2 regions of the Arthrobacter nitrophenolicus genome follow, and region 1 is predicted to be linked to the other one. Evidence: predicted binding sites of a transcription regulator. Region 1 holds the regulator's gene; the other holds the start of a gene.
The links. Region 1 encodes HspR, which represses chaperone genes until heat shock. Its sites were predicted from a motif close to AAGTTGAGTCNNNNNGACTCAACTT; they were not measured.

Region 1 (7,211 bases):
TCCCAGATCCTGGAGCTGCTTCCAGGTGGCAAGGTTGTTGCCGGTCGGGGTCGCAATAATCCCACTGACCCTGCGTTCGATTAATGTCGCCAGACGTTCTGACTCCAGCTGGTCATCCTCCTGCGTGGTCATCAGCAGCACCTGGATTCCGCGGGAGTGCGCCTCCTGCACCACCCGGTCGGCGAGCCGGGCAAAAAAGGGGTTGGAGACATCGGCGAGCAGCAGCCCCAGCGTTGTGGGCGGGCCGTACTTGAGCTCCCTGGCTGCCGTGCGGGGGTGATAACCAAGGTTCTTCATCACCTCGTTTACTCTCCCGCGCGTGGCCGCGGCGACCGGGCCCGAACCCGGATTCAGCACCCGGGAGACGACCGCAACGGACACCCCGGCCGCCTGGGCAACATCGCGGATGGTCGGTTGTTTCTGCACGCCTACTCCTTGCCTGGCACTTCCTGGACACCTGGAACCTTTTCAGCCTAGGGCTTGACGGTGAGCCCGCGCCTGTGACATAAAAGTGTACCGGTTCCACTTATTTTACCTTAGTTCGGTCCCGCTTAGTTCTGCAGCCCATTACCCAATGGCGGCGAGGCGCAAGGTGAAAAGCAGAGCCCCCACAGCTGCGGTTGATCACAGACCAGCCCGCATCCCTTCCGGAACAGCGCCGTATCCCTTGAAAGGCAACCCATGAACCTGCACCACCTCCTGACCCAGCGCGAAGCCGACGGAGAGCCCATCCGGGTCGGCCTGATCGGCGCCGGACGCTACGGGACGATGTACCTGGCCCAGGCAAACAACATTCCGGGTATCCACGTCGTCGCCATCGCCGACATCAACGTCAAGCGCGCCGAAGGTGCTTTCGAACTCGTTGGATGGCCCAAAGACCAGATCGCCCCGGACATCGCAACCGCCCTCAGGGACCGCTCAACCGCGATTGTGGCCAACGCCGACGAGCTTTTCGACGTCGACATCGACATCATCGTCGAAGCCACCGGTAACCCCATCGTTGGCGTCAAGCACGCGCTGCGCGCCATCGACACGAAAAAGCACATCATCATGGTCACCGTCGAAGCCGACGCCCTGGCAGGGCCCGCACTTGCCAAGCGGGCAGAAGCAGCCGGCGTTGTCTACTCAATGGCATACGGCGACCAGCCGGCGCTCATCATGGAACTCGTCGACTGGGCCCGCACCAGCGGATTCGACGTCGTCTGCGCCGGCAAGGGCGCCAAATTCCTCGAGCACTACCACGAGATGAACCCCGACAACGTCTGGGAAAACTGGGAATTCTCCAAGGAACTCACCGACTCCGGGCAGCTGAACCCCAACATGCACACCTCCTTCCGCGACGGCACCAAGGCCGCCATCGAAATGGCCGCCGTCGCCAACGCGGCAGGACTGGTGCCCTCTGACACCGGCCTGACGTTCACACCAGGAGACGTTGAGGAAATTGCCACAATCTGCCGCCCCGCCGACGTCGGAGGAGCCCTCGCGCACGAAGGGACCGTCGACGTCATGTCCAGCGTCAACCGCGACGGCACCTGGATCCCCCACAACACCCAGGAAGGCGTCTTCGTCGTCGTGAAGGCAACGAACGCCTACGTCTCCGGCTGCTTCAACGAATACCCCTGGCACCCGGACCCCACCGGCCAGTACGCCGCCCTGTACCGCCCCTACCACTATGTCGGCCTGGAACTGAACGTATCAATAGCCAACGCCGTCCTCCGCGGGATCCCCACGGGTTCGCCCACCGGCTTCTTCGGCGACGTTGTCGCCACCGCCAAGAAAGACCTCAAAGCCGGTGAATTCCTTGACGGCGAAGGCGGATACACCGTCTGGGGCCAACTCGTTTCCGCGAAGCACTCCGTCACCACCGGCGCCCTGCCGGTTGCGCTGGCCCACCACGTGGAACTTCGCAATGACGTACCCAAGGGCGGCATCGTCCGCTGGGAAGACGTCATCATGGACGACTCGCTCGCCCAGGCCCTCGAACTGCGTCGCGAAACCGAGGCCCTTGCCCTCGAGGAAAACCTCGCCCGCAGCTAAGTCCGAAACACTCTGCAGACGTTCGGCGCGGACCCACGGACTTCAGCCGCCGGTCCGCGCCGCGTCCGCAAGCACCCTCCCGCGCCCACACCCTCCTACTAGGAGACACCTCATATGACCATCGTCGTCACCGCTGCTTTCAGCCCGAAGGAAGGCGCCTTCGACCAGGTCGTCGCCGCCCTCTCTCCAGCAATCAGTGAAGTGCACCAGGAACCCGGCTGCCTGCTCTATGCGATACACGAAGCCCCAAACAACCAGATATTCATGATCGAAAAATGGGAATCAGCTGAGCTGCTCGACGCCCACGGCCAAGGTGAACCGGTCAAACGCCTGAACGCCTCCCTCGAAGGCCTGCTGGAAAAACCCGTCGTCGTGACCAGGCTCGTGCCAATCCCCGCAGGAACAGCACAACAGGGAGCGCTGTAGTGAATAGCCCTATTGTTGTCATGGGCGTGTCGGGCGCGGGCAAGACTGAGGTAGGCACTGCCCTGGCAGCCCGGCTCGGGGCAACCTTCAAGGACGCTGACGACCTGCACCCCTTGCCGAACGTTCAAAAGATGGCAGCCGGCGTACCGCTCACCGATGAAGACAGATGGCCGTGGCTTCGCCTGGTCGGCGCAGAACTCGCGGGCGAACACGCTAACGGGATCGTGGTTGCCTGTTCGGCCCTCAAACGCGCCTACCGTGACGCTATCCGCGCAGCCGCCCCTTCCACCAGGTTCATCCTGTTAAAGGTCGAGCCTTCGGTATTGCAGCAGCGGTTGGTCCAGCGTCCAGGACACTTCATGCCTGCATCCCTTCTCACCTCACAGCTGGAGACACTTGAGGCCCTGGAAACGGCCGAAGCCGGAATGACCTTGATATCCGAAGGCGGCATTGAAGCGGTCACCGATCAGATTCTCGCAAATCTCCGCCGAGGACATCTCGCAGTAAAGGCCGGTATCAATCAGAACGGAACATAAGACCGTTCCTTCCACGCCAAGGGCCTTGCGCCAAAAGACAAGAGCGGAGCCGGGGCGGTAAACCACACTGGGGGGTAACCCGCTACGCCGCCCGGCTGGCGTCCTTGCCTACTCGAAGTGGAGTATCCCTTGGAAACCTATGATGCGCTCCTCGCGTCCATCACGCCCACGTCCGGTCCCAGCCGGACCATCCTGAACCCTGCCACGGGCGAAGCCGTGGGCGAGGCCCCCATCCATGACCTTGAGTTCCTGGAGGACGCCGTCGCCACCGCCGTCGAAACCCAGCCCGCGTGGGCGGCGCTGGGCCGCGAGGCAAGGTCCGCCGCGCTCCTGAAAGCAGCCGACGCCGTCGAACGCTCCGCCGAGGAACTCGCCCAGCTGCTCTCCCGCGAACAGGGAAAACCCCTCAACGGCCCCAACGCCCGCTTCGAAGTGGGCGCCTGCGTGGCCTGGCTCCGCGCCACCGCCGGCCTGCCGCTGGAACCGGAAACGATCGTGGACGACGGCGAGACCCGCGCCGAACTGCACTACAAGCCCATCGGCGTCGTCGCCGCCATCGGCCCCTGGAACTGGCCCATGATGATCGCCATCTGGCAGATCGCCCCCGCCCTGCGCATGGGCAACACCGTCGTCGTCAAACCCTCCGGCAACACCCCGCTCTCCGTCCTGGCCCTGGTCAAAGTCCTCAACGAAGAACTCCCCGAAGGCATCCTCACCACAGTCTCCTGCGGCCGCGAAGTCGGCGCCCGCCTCACCAACCACCCCGCGATCGGCAAAATCATGTTCACCGGCTCCACCGCCGCCGGCCGCGCCATCATCAAATCCTCCGCAGACACCGTCAAACGCCTCACCCTCGAACTCGGCGGCAACGACGCCGGCATCGTCCTGCCCGACGCCGACCCCAAGGCCATCGCCGAAGACATCTTCTGGGGCGCCTTCCTCAACACCGGCCAAACCTGCGCCGCCCTCAAACGCCTCTACGTCCACGACGACATCTACGACGCCGTCTGCGAGGAACTCACCACCTTCGCCAAAGCCATGCCCATGGGCAACGGCCTGGACGAAACCAACGTCCTGGGCCCACTGCAGAACAAAGCCCAATACGACGTCGTCGCCAACCTCGTCCAGGCAGCCAAAGACTCCGGCGCCCGCATCCTCCTCGGCGGCAACCCGGACCCCGACCAGCCCGGCTACTTCTACCCCACCACCCTGGTCGCCGACATCGACAACAACAACCCGCTCGTCGCCGAAGAACAGTTCGGGCCGGCCCTGCCGATCATCCGCTACAGCACCATCGACGAAGCAGTGGAAAAAGCCAACGCCCTCGACGTCGGCCTCGGCGCCTCCGTCTGGTCCTCCAACCCCGCCGCCGCCCGCGACGTCGCCACCCGCATCCAGGCCGGCACCGTCTGGATCAACCGCCACGGCGCCGTGGACCCCCGCATCCCCTTCGGCGGCGCCAAACAATCCGGCTACGGCCTCGAATTCGGCGTCGAAGGCCTCAAGCACCTCGGCGTCCCCCAGGTGATCAACGGCTAGGAAAGCGTTGGAGACGGGAGCCCCGCATGCCGGCCGGTGTGCGGGGCTCCCGGGCTTTTAAGGTGCTGCCGCTACCCCATGGCCGGCGCGGCGGAAGTGCGGCCGGCCAACTGCCGGCGGGCCCAGCGGGCCAGCTTCTTGCCCTTGCCCTTCCACCAGTTGTCCTCGTCCTTGTCATGGTGCAGGCGGAAAATGATGGCCACCAGGACGAACATGCCCATGACCACGTCAACCCAGGACGCCACCACCAGGGCGATCAGCACGGTGAGTCCGTTGGCGATGATGGACGGGACGGCCAGGGTCCGGAACACGGTGCTGGCCACGTACCGCCGGTGCGACCGCGGAACGGACAGGGCACGCACCATGTCGAAACACACGCAGACCACCACGATGGTCTGCCCGATGGCCAGCAGGATCTGGCCGGGAACCGAGCCGCTGAACGCGGCCACGGACTCCATCCCCGGGCTCATGGCCGGGCCTTATGCTGAGAACCACACATCAAAAACCCCCAGAAACTGATGGAACCACCGCTGATCCAGCGGTGGTTCCATTCAAGTTTCCGGGGGCGGACGGGGCACGAGTAGTGTGTACTCGAATTTCCCGGGGCGCCTGAAGCCAGGTACTTACTGGCCGATGGCCCTGGGCCGCCACAGCACCACGGCCTGCGACCGGGGCCGGGGGCGCTGGCCGCGGGCCAGGCTCACCACGTCGCCCGCCGCGCCGGCGGCGAAAATGCGGGAATCGAACGGCTGTGGCCTGCGGCCAAGTTCCTCCGTGAGTTCAGCGACCCGCCGCTGCAGGGCGGCCACCTGGTTTTCGAGCTCCAGGATGCGCTTGATCCCCTCCAGCGAAACGCCCTCCTGGGACAGCCGCTGCACCTCGCGCAGCATGTTGACGTCCCGCTGCGAGTACCGGCGGGACTTCCCCGGCGCGCGGCTGGGCTTGACGATGCCCAGCCGGTCGTACTGCCGCAGGGTCTGCGGGTGCATGTCCGCCAGCTCGGCCGCCACCGAAATCACGAAGATGGGCTGGTCAACGTTGATGTCCACCGAACACCTCCGCTGCTAGAGCCGGGCCTTGGCGGCCAGGCCCTCTCGGACGTCCGAACCGGCTGTGGCCTCGGCAAACGCCTTGACCGCCGCTTCGGCTTCCTTGTTCAGGTTCTTCGGGACCGCGACGTCGATGGTCACCAGCAGGTCGCCGGTCGCCTTCGAGGTCTTCACGCCCTTGCCCTTCACCCGCAGGGTACGGCCCGACGGCGTCCCCGCCGGAACGCGGACCCGCACCTTATCGCCGTCGATGGTGGGCACCTCGATGTCGGCACCCAGCGCAGCCTCCGGGAAGGTGACGGGGACGTGGATCCGCAGGTTGTCGCCGTCGCGCGTGTAAAACGGATGGGGCTGGACCGAGACGGACACCACCAGGTCGCCGTTTCCGGCGGGGCTCGGCTGGCCCTTGCCGCGGACACGCACCTTCTGGCCGTCCTTGATGCCGGCCGGAACCCGGACGTCGATCACTTCACCGCTGGGTTCCCGCAGGCCGATGGTGGTGCCGCGGATGGAACCGGCAAAGGAAATGCTGGTGGAGGCGGTACGGTCCGCCCCCTTCTGCGGGGCCCGCTGGAAGCCGGTCTGGCCGAAGCCGCCGCCGAACAGGTCGGCGAACTCGGGCGGGATCCCGCCCGCGGCAGGGTTGAACCCGCCCGCATGCCGGCCCGTATTGCCGGTGAAGAGGCCGCCGAACAGGTCCTCGAACCCGCCGTTGCCGGCGCCGGCGCTGCCGGGGGCGAACCGGGCACCGCCACCCATGGCACGGATGGCGTCGTACTGCTGGCGTTCCTCGGGATCGGACAGCACCGAGTAGGCCTCGGAGATGTCCTTGAACTTCTTCTCGGAGGCAGTGTTTCCCGCGTTGGTATCAGGGTGGTGCTCGCGGGCCAGCTTCCGGTAAGCCTTCTTGATATCGGCGTCGGAAGCGTCCTTGGCAACACCAAGGATCTTATAAAAGTCCTTGTCCACCCAATCCTGGCTAGCCAATGGCGTTTCCTTTCAAAAGTTATGGGTCGGTGGTTGAGCCTCAGGGTTTCGACAGGCTCAACCACCGAGACTCAACCACCGAAGGTAATGCTACGCAGGGACCGCCACAATCACCTGGGCTGCGCGGAGGACGCGTTCTCCTGACTTGTAGCCGGAGCGGAGCACCTGGCTGACGGTGTCAACCTCGATGTCCTCACCGGGCTGCTGGATCAGGGCCTCGTGAATCGTGGGGTCAAACTCCACGCCGGTTTCGTCGATGCGGACCAGGCCGTAGGTCTTCAGCGCGTTCTCCAGCTTGGTGGCGATCGCGGCGAAGGGACCGTCGGTCAGGTCGCCGTGCTGCCGCGCGGCGTCGACGTCGTCCAGGACCGGAAGCAGGGAGTTAAGGACGCCGATGACGGCCATCTCCCCTGCCACGGCGCGGTCGCGTTCGACGCGCTTGCGGTAGTTGACGTACTCGGCCTGCAGGCGGAGGAGATCGTTCTTCAGTTCGACCGCCTCTGCATTGCCGGAGCCAGCCGGAACCCCCTGGGCCACGGACTCCTCGGCGGGCACCTCGATGCCGTTGAGGATCTCCTCGGCCTGGGCCAGTGCGTCGCCGTCCGAATCCTGGGCGTCGGCTCCGGATTCGGGGGCG
Region 2 (7,211 bases), 100 kb from region 1:
CAGCGGAACTTCCCGGGCCAGCGCATGGCACAGGGCTGAGCCATTGGGGGAGGGCAGGACCACGCGCCCCAAGCGTTCCGCCGCCCGGAAAGTGGCAGGGGACAGGCTGAGCCCGCCGCCGTCGCGGGGTCCCGCCAGCCGGGCCTGGTGGCGGGCTGCGAAGTCCTCCGCGCCGGTGTCCTTCCAGGGGTACGGAAACACCTCCGCGCCCCGGTCGAGGGCAACGCTGACGCACGTGCCGAAGGACAGGACATCCACCACCACGGCAAGGTCCGCCCCGTGCGCCACGGTCCTGGCGCCGTCGAGCCCCCACTCCATCCGTACCGTGTAGGGGAGCTGCCGGTGCGCGGCATTCGCGGAATGCACGTGCAGGGTCTTCGAAGAGGGGGCGTTCATACCAGTTCACCTTCCAGGTTCCGCTGCGCGGCATCCAGCCACAGCTCCTTCGCCCGGCCGGTGTGGAAGAGCGGGTCCAGTTCCAGCAGGCGGCGTACGACGGAGGCACGCCCGGCTGCGAAGTCGGCGTCGCCCACGTGGGCGTAGTCCTTCCTCACAGCTGCGAGGTAGCGGGCGTACTCGTCCGGGTCACCGCCAAGGACTGACAGGTCGGCGTCACACAGGAGGGCGCCGTCGCTGTCCCCTGCCTCGGGGCGATGGTCGCCGGTCAGCCGGACCAGCCGCGCCACCTCTGCCACGTCGGCGTCCGGCAGGCCCGCGTCGCTGAGGCGGTCCTCGGCGAGCCGGGCGGATTCCTCTTCATCCTGCAGGGGAATCCCCTGGTACACGGCGTCGTGGAACCAGGCGGCCAGGAGGACGGTGCGGGGCGGGTCGGCCGGCTCGGTGAGCAGGTCCAGGGATTCGAGCACCGAGAGCAGGTGCGTGCAGCCGTGGTAGTGGCGGTGCGGTTCGCTCCAGCGGTCCAGCAGGTCAAGGAACAGGGCGTCGTGGCCGGGCATGATGGCATCCCAGCGGAGCTGCAGCGGCATCTTGAGCGACTTGTTCCGCTGCCGGGCGGGGATCCGCAGGCCGCTGGAGATCAGCTTGCGGACCAGCATCCTGGCCTCGACGGGCATTGCACCGGCCGCCACCAGTTCATCGAAACGGCGTTCGGGAACGTCGTAGTGGTCGCCGTCGAAGGCCCGTTCAGGGATCCCCGCCGCCGCGGCGAAAGTGTGGAGTTCGGCCAGGGAGGTGTCCGAGACCAGATGGGAGAAGTGCGTGCCGTGTGCAGGCCATAGCGGCGGGTCGATGTAAATGGCCATGCAGGAAGTCTAGTAGTGCCGGGCGGGGTGCCCAGCGGCGGACCGAGGCGGGCAGTCATAAGTCGAAAAAGCGGAGGAAAGGAATGAATAGTTCCGCAAATGCGCCCTATAGTGGGCGAGTGACCATCATCCGCGTCTCCGAGGCCGCGCGCTTCCTCGGTGTCAGTGACGACACCGTGCGCCGCTGGACCGACAACGGTTCCCTCACCCCGCTGCGGGACGACGCGGGCCGGCTCGCCGTCGACGGGCTTGAGCTTGCCCGCCATGCCCGGAAGCTGGCGCAGCTGCCGGACGATCCGCACCGGACAGGCAGCTCGGCCCGGAACAGGTTCATCGGCCTGGTGACGGACATCAAGGCGGACAAGGTCATGGCCCAGGTGGAGCTGCAGTGCGGCCCGTTCCGGGTGGTGTCCCTGATGAGCAGCGAGGCCGTCCGGGAGCTGGGGCTGGAGCCGGGGTCCATTGCCACCGCCGTGGTGAAGGCCACTAACGTGATTATCGAAACCCCGCAGGGGAAGGGCGCGCTGTGAGGCGGCAGGCCGGCGTCGTGCTTGCCGCCCTTGTCCTGGCAGCCGGGGTCCTGGCAGCCGGGCTCGCCGGCTGCTCCGGGGGCAGCGCCGCTCCCGGCCACTCCACCGGAGGAGCCGGCGGGACCCTGACCGTCTTCGCTGCCGCCTCGCTGAAATCCAGCTTCACCGAACTGGCCGGGATGTTCGAGGCGCAGAACCCCGGTACCGACGTCACCCTGAGTTTCGCCGGCTCGTCGGACCTGGCCACGCAGATCAGCCAGGGCGCACCCGCGGACGTCTTCGCCTCGGCGGACACCAGGAACATGGACAAGCTGCGGAACGCCGGGCTGCTCGACGGCGACCCGCAGGTCTTCGCCACCAACACCCTCGCCATCGCTGTCCCGCCCGGCAACCCTGCCCGCATCCGCTCCTTTGCCGACCTTTCCAGGACAGGCACACGGCTCGTCACCTGCGCCGTTCAGGTGCCGTGCGGTGCAGTGGCAGCCGCGGTGGCGGAACAGCAGGGGGCGGACCTGCAGCCGGTCAGCGAGGAAAACTCCGTCACCGACGTGCTGGGCAAGGTGGTGTCCGGAGAGGCTGATGCCGGCCTGGTCTATACGACGGACATCCGTTCCGCCGGTGACAAGGTGGAAAGCGTCCCGTTCCCCGAAGCGGCGGGGATGGTGAACAGCTATCCGGTCGCCGCAATGGCCGGCGGGAACACCACAGCCGCGCGCGCGTTCGTGGACCTGGTGGCCGGCCCCGAAGGCCGGCATGTGCTGGAACGGGCCGGTTTCGGGGCCGGCACCCCGTGACGCGGACGGCCTATACAGGCGTGCCCCGCTGGCTCTACGTCCTGGCAGTCCTGGCAGCCCTGGTCATTGTCCTTCCCCTGCTCGCCATCGTCAGCCGGGTCAACTGGGGCAATTTCCTGCCGCTGGTCACCTCGGAATCCGCCGTCACAGCGCTGGGACTCAGCCTTCGCACCTCGGCAGCGAGCACTGTGCTGTGCATCGTGCTCGGCGTTCCGCTGGCCCTTGTCCTGGCGCGCGGACGTTTTCCCTTGCTGGGCCTGCTGCGCTCGCTGGTGCTGCTGCCGCTGGTGCTGCCGCCCGTCGTCGGAGGCATCGCACTGCTGTACACGTTCGGCCGGCAGGGCCTGCTGGGCGGGACACTGGACGTGCTCGGACTCCAGGTCGCCTTCTCCACCACGGCGGTGGTCCTGGCCCAGACGTTCGTGGCGCTGCCGTTCCTGGTGGTCAGCCTGGAAGGGGCGCTGCGGACTGGGGGGCAGAAGTACGAGGCCGTGGCGGCCACGCTCGGCGCGCCGCCCGGCGTTGTTTTCCGCCGCGTCACGCTGCCGCTGATGCTGCCCGGCCTGGCGTCCGGCGCGGTGCTGTCCTTTGCCCGCAGCCTGGGCGAGTTCGGGGCCACCCTCACGTTTGCCGGCAGCCTGCAGGGGGTCACCCGGACCTTGCCGCTGGAAATCTACCTGCAGCGGGAGACGGACCCGGATGCCGCCCTCGCGCTGTCACTGGTCCTGGTGGCGGTGGCTGTGGCCGTGGTGGCACTCGCCTACCGGCGCCCCCGCAGCAGCGCCCGGCAGGCTTCGGGTGAACGGACGACGGCGGCCGCCCCGGCGGGAGGGGTTCTGCCGTGACGTTCTCCTACCACGCAGCCGTGGCTGAGCGGGGCTTCGACGTGGCCCTGGACGTGGCACCGGGCGAAACGCTCGCGGTCATGGGCCCGAACGGGGCGGGCAAGTCCACCCTGCTGTCCACCATCGCCGGCCTGCTCAAGCCGGACACCGGCCGCGCGCACCTCGATGGCCGCGCGCTCTTCCACCTGGACGGCACCACCCGCCGGTGGGCCCCGCCGCACAGCCGGGGTGCCGCCCTCCTGGCACAGGAAGCCCTGCTGTTTCCGCACCTCACTGCCCTGGAGAACGTGGCCTTCGGGCCGCGGAGCAGGGGGGCCTCCCGGCGGACAGCCGAGGGCGAGGCCCGGCGCTGGCTGGCGGAAGTGGAGGCAGCGGACCTGGCCGGGCGGCGTCCGGCCGAGCTCTCCGGCGGGCAGGCGCAGCGGGTGGCGGTGGCACGCGCGCTCGCCGCCGATCCCGCCCTCCTCCTGCTGGACGAACCGCTGGCGGCGCTGGACATCCACTCAGCCCCGATGCTGCGCCGCCTGCTCAAACGCGTGCTCGCCGGCCGGCAGGCCATCATCGTCACGCACGATGTGCTGGACGCGCTGATGCTCGCGGACCGGGTGGCCATCCTGGAGGGTGGCCGCATCGTGGAGGTAGGCCCCACCCGGCAGGTGCTCGAACGGCCCCGGAGTTCCTTCGCCGCCGGCCTGGCCGGGCTGAACTTCGTGCCGGGCACGCTGACGGCCAACGGGGTCAGGACCAGCCAGGGGCGGGAGGTTTACGGGCACCTGGAGGATGCCGGCCAGGTGCGGGCGGCGGGCCGGCCCGGCGTGGCGGTGTTTCCGCCGTCGGCCGTGTCGGTGTTCGTGACCGACGCGCACGGCAGCCCCCGCAACTCCTTCGCCGTCGCCATCACGGACCTGGAGCCCCACGGCGACCAGATCCGGGTCCGGGCGGGCGGGATGGCGGCGGACATCACCCCGGCGGCCTCGGCCGACCTGGGGCTGGTTCCCGGCATGACGGTGCATTTCGTGGTCAAGTCCGCCGAGGTGTCCGTCTACGAGGCATGACCGGGGGGACTTCCGGCTCTGGACAGGGGTTTCGCCGTGGGCAAACATGGCTAGTGAATCAGTCGTCACAAAGTTGAGCGTAGTAGACTCAACTTAGGAAAACTGCCCTGAAAGGAGCTCTCTTTGGACGTCAAATTCACCACCAAGAGCCAGGAGGCTCTTTCGGCTGCGGCCATGAACGCCTCCACGGCCGGCAACCCGCAGGTGGAGCCCGCGCACCTGCTCAAGGCGCTGATGGACCAGCGTGAAGGCGTTGCCGTTGCGCTGCTGCGCGCCACCGGCGCCGAGCCGGACGCGGTCAGCGTCCAGGCCAGCAGCGCCATCAAGGCACTGCCCGCCACGTCCGGCGGTTCCAGCCAGCAGGCGCAGCTCTCCCGTCCCGCGCTGCAGGCCATCCAGAACGCCAAGGAGGAAGCCGACCGGCTGGGCGACACCTTCGTCTCCACCGAGGTCCTCCTCCTGGGCCTTGCGGGCGGAAACGATGCAGCGGCGCGGGTGCTGCGCGACGCCGGCGCCTCCCGCGAAGCACTGCTCGCCGCCCTGCCGGGTGTCCGCGGTGACCGCAAGGTGGACAGCCCGGACCCGGAGAATACCTTCCAGGCCCTTGAGAAGTACGGCGCGGACCTCACTGCCATGGCCCGTGCCGGCAAACTGGACCCGGTAATCGGCCGTGACTCCGAAATCCGGCGCGTGGTCCAGGTCCTGAGCCGCCGCACCAAGAACAACCCGGTACTCATCGGTGAACCGGGTGTGGGCAAGACGGCCGTGGTGGAAGGGCTGGCGCAGCGGATGGTGGCGGGCGACGTCCCGGAAAGCCTGCGCGGCAAGACGCTGATCTCGCTGGACCTTGGTTCCATGGTTGCCGGCGCAAAGTACCGCGGCGAATTCGAAGAGCGGCTGAAGGCCGTCCTTGAGGAGATCAAGGGCTCCGAAGGGCAGATTGTCACCTTTATCGACGAGATCCATACCGTTGTGGGCGCCGGTGCCACCGGCGATTCCTCGATGGACGCGGGCAACATGCTTAAGCCCATGCTGGCCCGCGGCGAGCTGCGGCTGATCGGTGCCACCACCCTGGATGAGTACCGCGAAAACATCGAGAAGGACGCGGCGCTCGAACGCCGGTTCCAGCAGGTCTATGTTGGCGAGCCCAGCGTGGAGGACACCATCGGCATCCTCCGCGGCCTGAAGGAACGCTACGAGGCGCACCACAAGGTGTCCATCGCGGACTCTGCCCTGGTGGCCGCCGCGACGTTGTCCAACCGCTACATCTCGGGCCGGCAGCTGCCGGACAAGGCCATCGACCTGGTGGACGAGGCCGCGTCCCGGCTGCGGATGGAGATCGACTCCGCTCCGGAGGAAATCGACCAGCTCCAGCGCCTGGTGGACCGGCTCACTATGGAGGAGCTGGCCCTGCAGGACGAGAAGGACGAGGCGTCGGTGGAGCGGCTGGCAGCCCTTCGCGCGGACAAGGCGGACAAGGAAGAGGAGCTCAACGGGCTGAAAGCCCGCTGGGAGGCAGAGAAGGCGGGCCTCAACCGGGTGGGCGACCTGAAGGCCAAGCTGGACGAGCTGCGGTCCGCCGCGGACAAGGCCCAGCGCGAAGGCGACCTGGAAACTGCTTCCCGGATCCTCTACGGCGAGATCCCTGCGCTGGAACGCGAGCTGAACATGGCTGCGGAAGCCGAAGCCGCCGTCACCGACAAATCCTCACAAATGGTGGCCGAGGAAGTGACGGCCGAGGACATCGCCGAGGTGATCTCCGCCTGGACCGGCATCCCCGCTGGCCGCATGCTGCAGGGCGAAAGCCAGAAGCTGCTGCACATGGAGGAGGAGCTGGGCAGGCGGCTGATCGGCCAGGCCAAGGCCGTTGCGGCGGTGTCTGATGCCGTCCGGCGTGCCCGGGCCGGCATCAGCGACCCCAACCGGCCCACCGGCTCGTTCCTCTTCCTGGGTCCCACCGGCGTCGGCAAGACCGAACTGGCCAAGGCCCTGGCTGACTTCCTGTTCGACGACGAACGCGCCATGGTGCGCATCGACATGTCCGAGTACGGCGAGAAGCACTCCGTGGCACGGCTTGTGGGCGCGCCTCCGGGCTACATCGGCTACGAGGAGGGCGGCCAGCTGACCGAGGCCGTGCGCCGCAGGCCGTACTCCGTGGTGCTGCTGGATGAGGTGGAGAAGGCCCACCCCGAAGTCTTCGACATCCTCCTGCAGGTGCTCGACGACGGCCGGCTCACCGACGGGCAGGGCCGCACCGTGGACTTCCGCAACGTCATCCTGGTGCTGACCTCCAACCTGGGCAGCCAGTTCCTGGTGGATCAGTCCCTGGATGCCGAAGCCAAGCGGAACGCCGTCATGGCCACCGTCAACGCGTCCTTCAAGCCGGAGTTCCTGAACCGGCTGGACGAGGTGGTGCTGTTCGACGCGCTCAGTGTGGAGGAACTCTCGCGGATCGTGGACCTGCATGTTGCCGAACTGGGGCGCCGCCTGCACGAACGCAGGCTGACCCTGGACGTCACCGACGCCGCCAAGGAATGGCTGGCCATCTCCGGCTTCGATCCCGCGTACGGCGCCCGTCCGCTCCGCCGGCTGGTGCAGCGCGAAATCGGCGACCGGCTGGCCAAGTCCATCCTGGCCGGGGATATCAGCGACGGCGACACCGTGCTGGTGGATACGGCGGACGCCGGGGAGCTTTCCAGCGACGACGTCGACGCCCTGACCGGTG

Region 2: a site for HspR is predicted at 4,557-4,581, ahead of clpB (ATP-dependent chaperone ClpB). Genes of this name have one in related genera too.

What each region holds. Positions count from the first base shown of each region.
Region 1 covers NZ_CP174504.1:1,370,480-1,377,690, forward strand. The annotation lists gene ACJJV6_RS06455 (LacI family DNA-binding transcriptional regulator) at 1-426, opposite strand, end outside; gene ACJJV6_RS06460 (NAD(P)H-dependent oxidoreductase) at 682-2,037, shown strand; gene ACJJV6_RS06465 (putative quinol monooxygenase) at 2,152-2,463, shown strand; gene ACJJV6_RS06470 (gluconokinase) at 2,463-2,999, shown strand; gene ACJJV6_RS06475 (aldehyde dehydrogenase family protein) at 3,129-4,538, shown strand; gene ACJJV6_RS06480 (hypothetical protein) at 4,610-4,996, opposite strand; gene ACJJV6_RS06485 (heat shock protein transcriptional repressor HspR) at 5,162-5,587, opposite strand; gene ACJJV6_RS06490 (DnaJ C-terminal domain-containing protein) at 5,603-6,574, opposite strand; gene ACJJV6_RS06495 (nucleotide exchange factor GrpE) at 6,665-7,211, opposite strand, start outside.
Region 2 covers NZ_CP174504.1:1,269,659-1,276,869, reverse strand. The annotation lists gene ACJJV6_RS06020 (2-phosphosulfolactate phosphatase) at 1-396, opposite strand, end outside; gene ACJJV6_RS06015 (DUF4031 domain-containing protein) at 393-1,262, opposite strand; gene ACJJV6_RS06010 (molybdopterin-binding protein) at 1,382-1,792, shown strand; gene modA (molybdate ABC transporter substrate-binding protein) at 1,789-2,586, shown strand; gene ACJJV6_RS06000 (ABC transporter permease) at 2,583-3,431, shown strand; gene ACJJV6_RS05995 (sulfate/molybdate ABC transporter ATP-binding protein) at 3,428-4,486, shown strand; gene clpB (ATP-dependent chaperone ClpB) at 4,610-7,211, shown strand, end outside.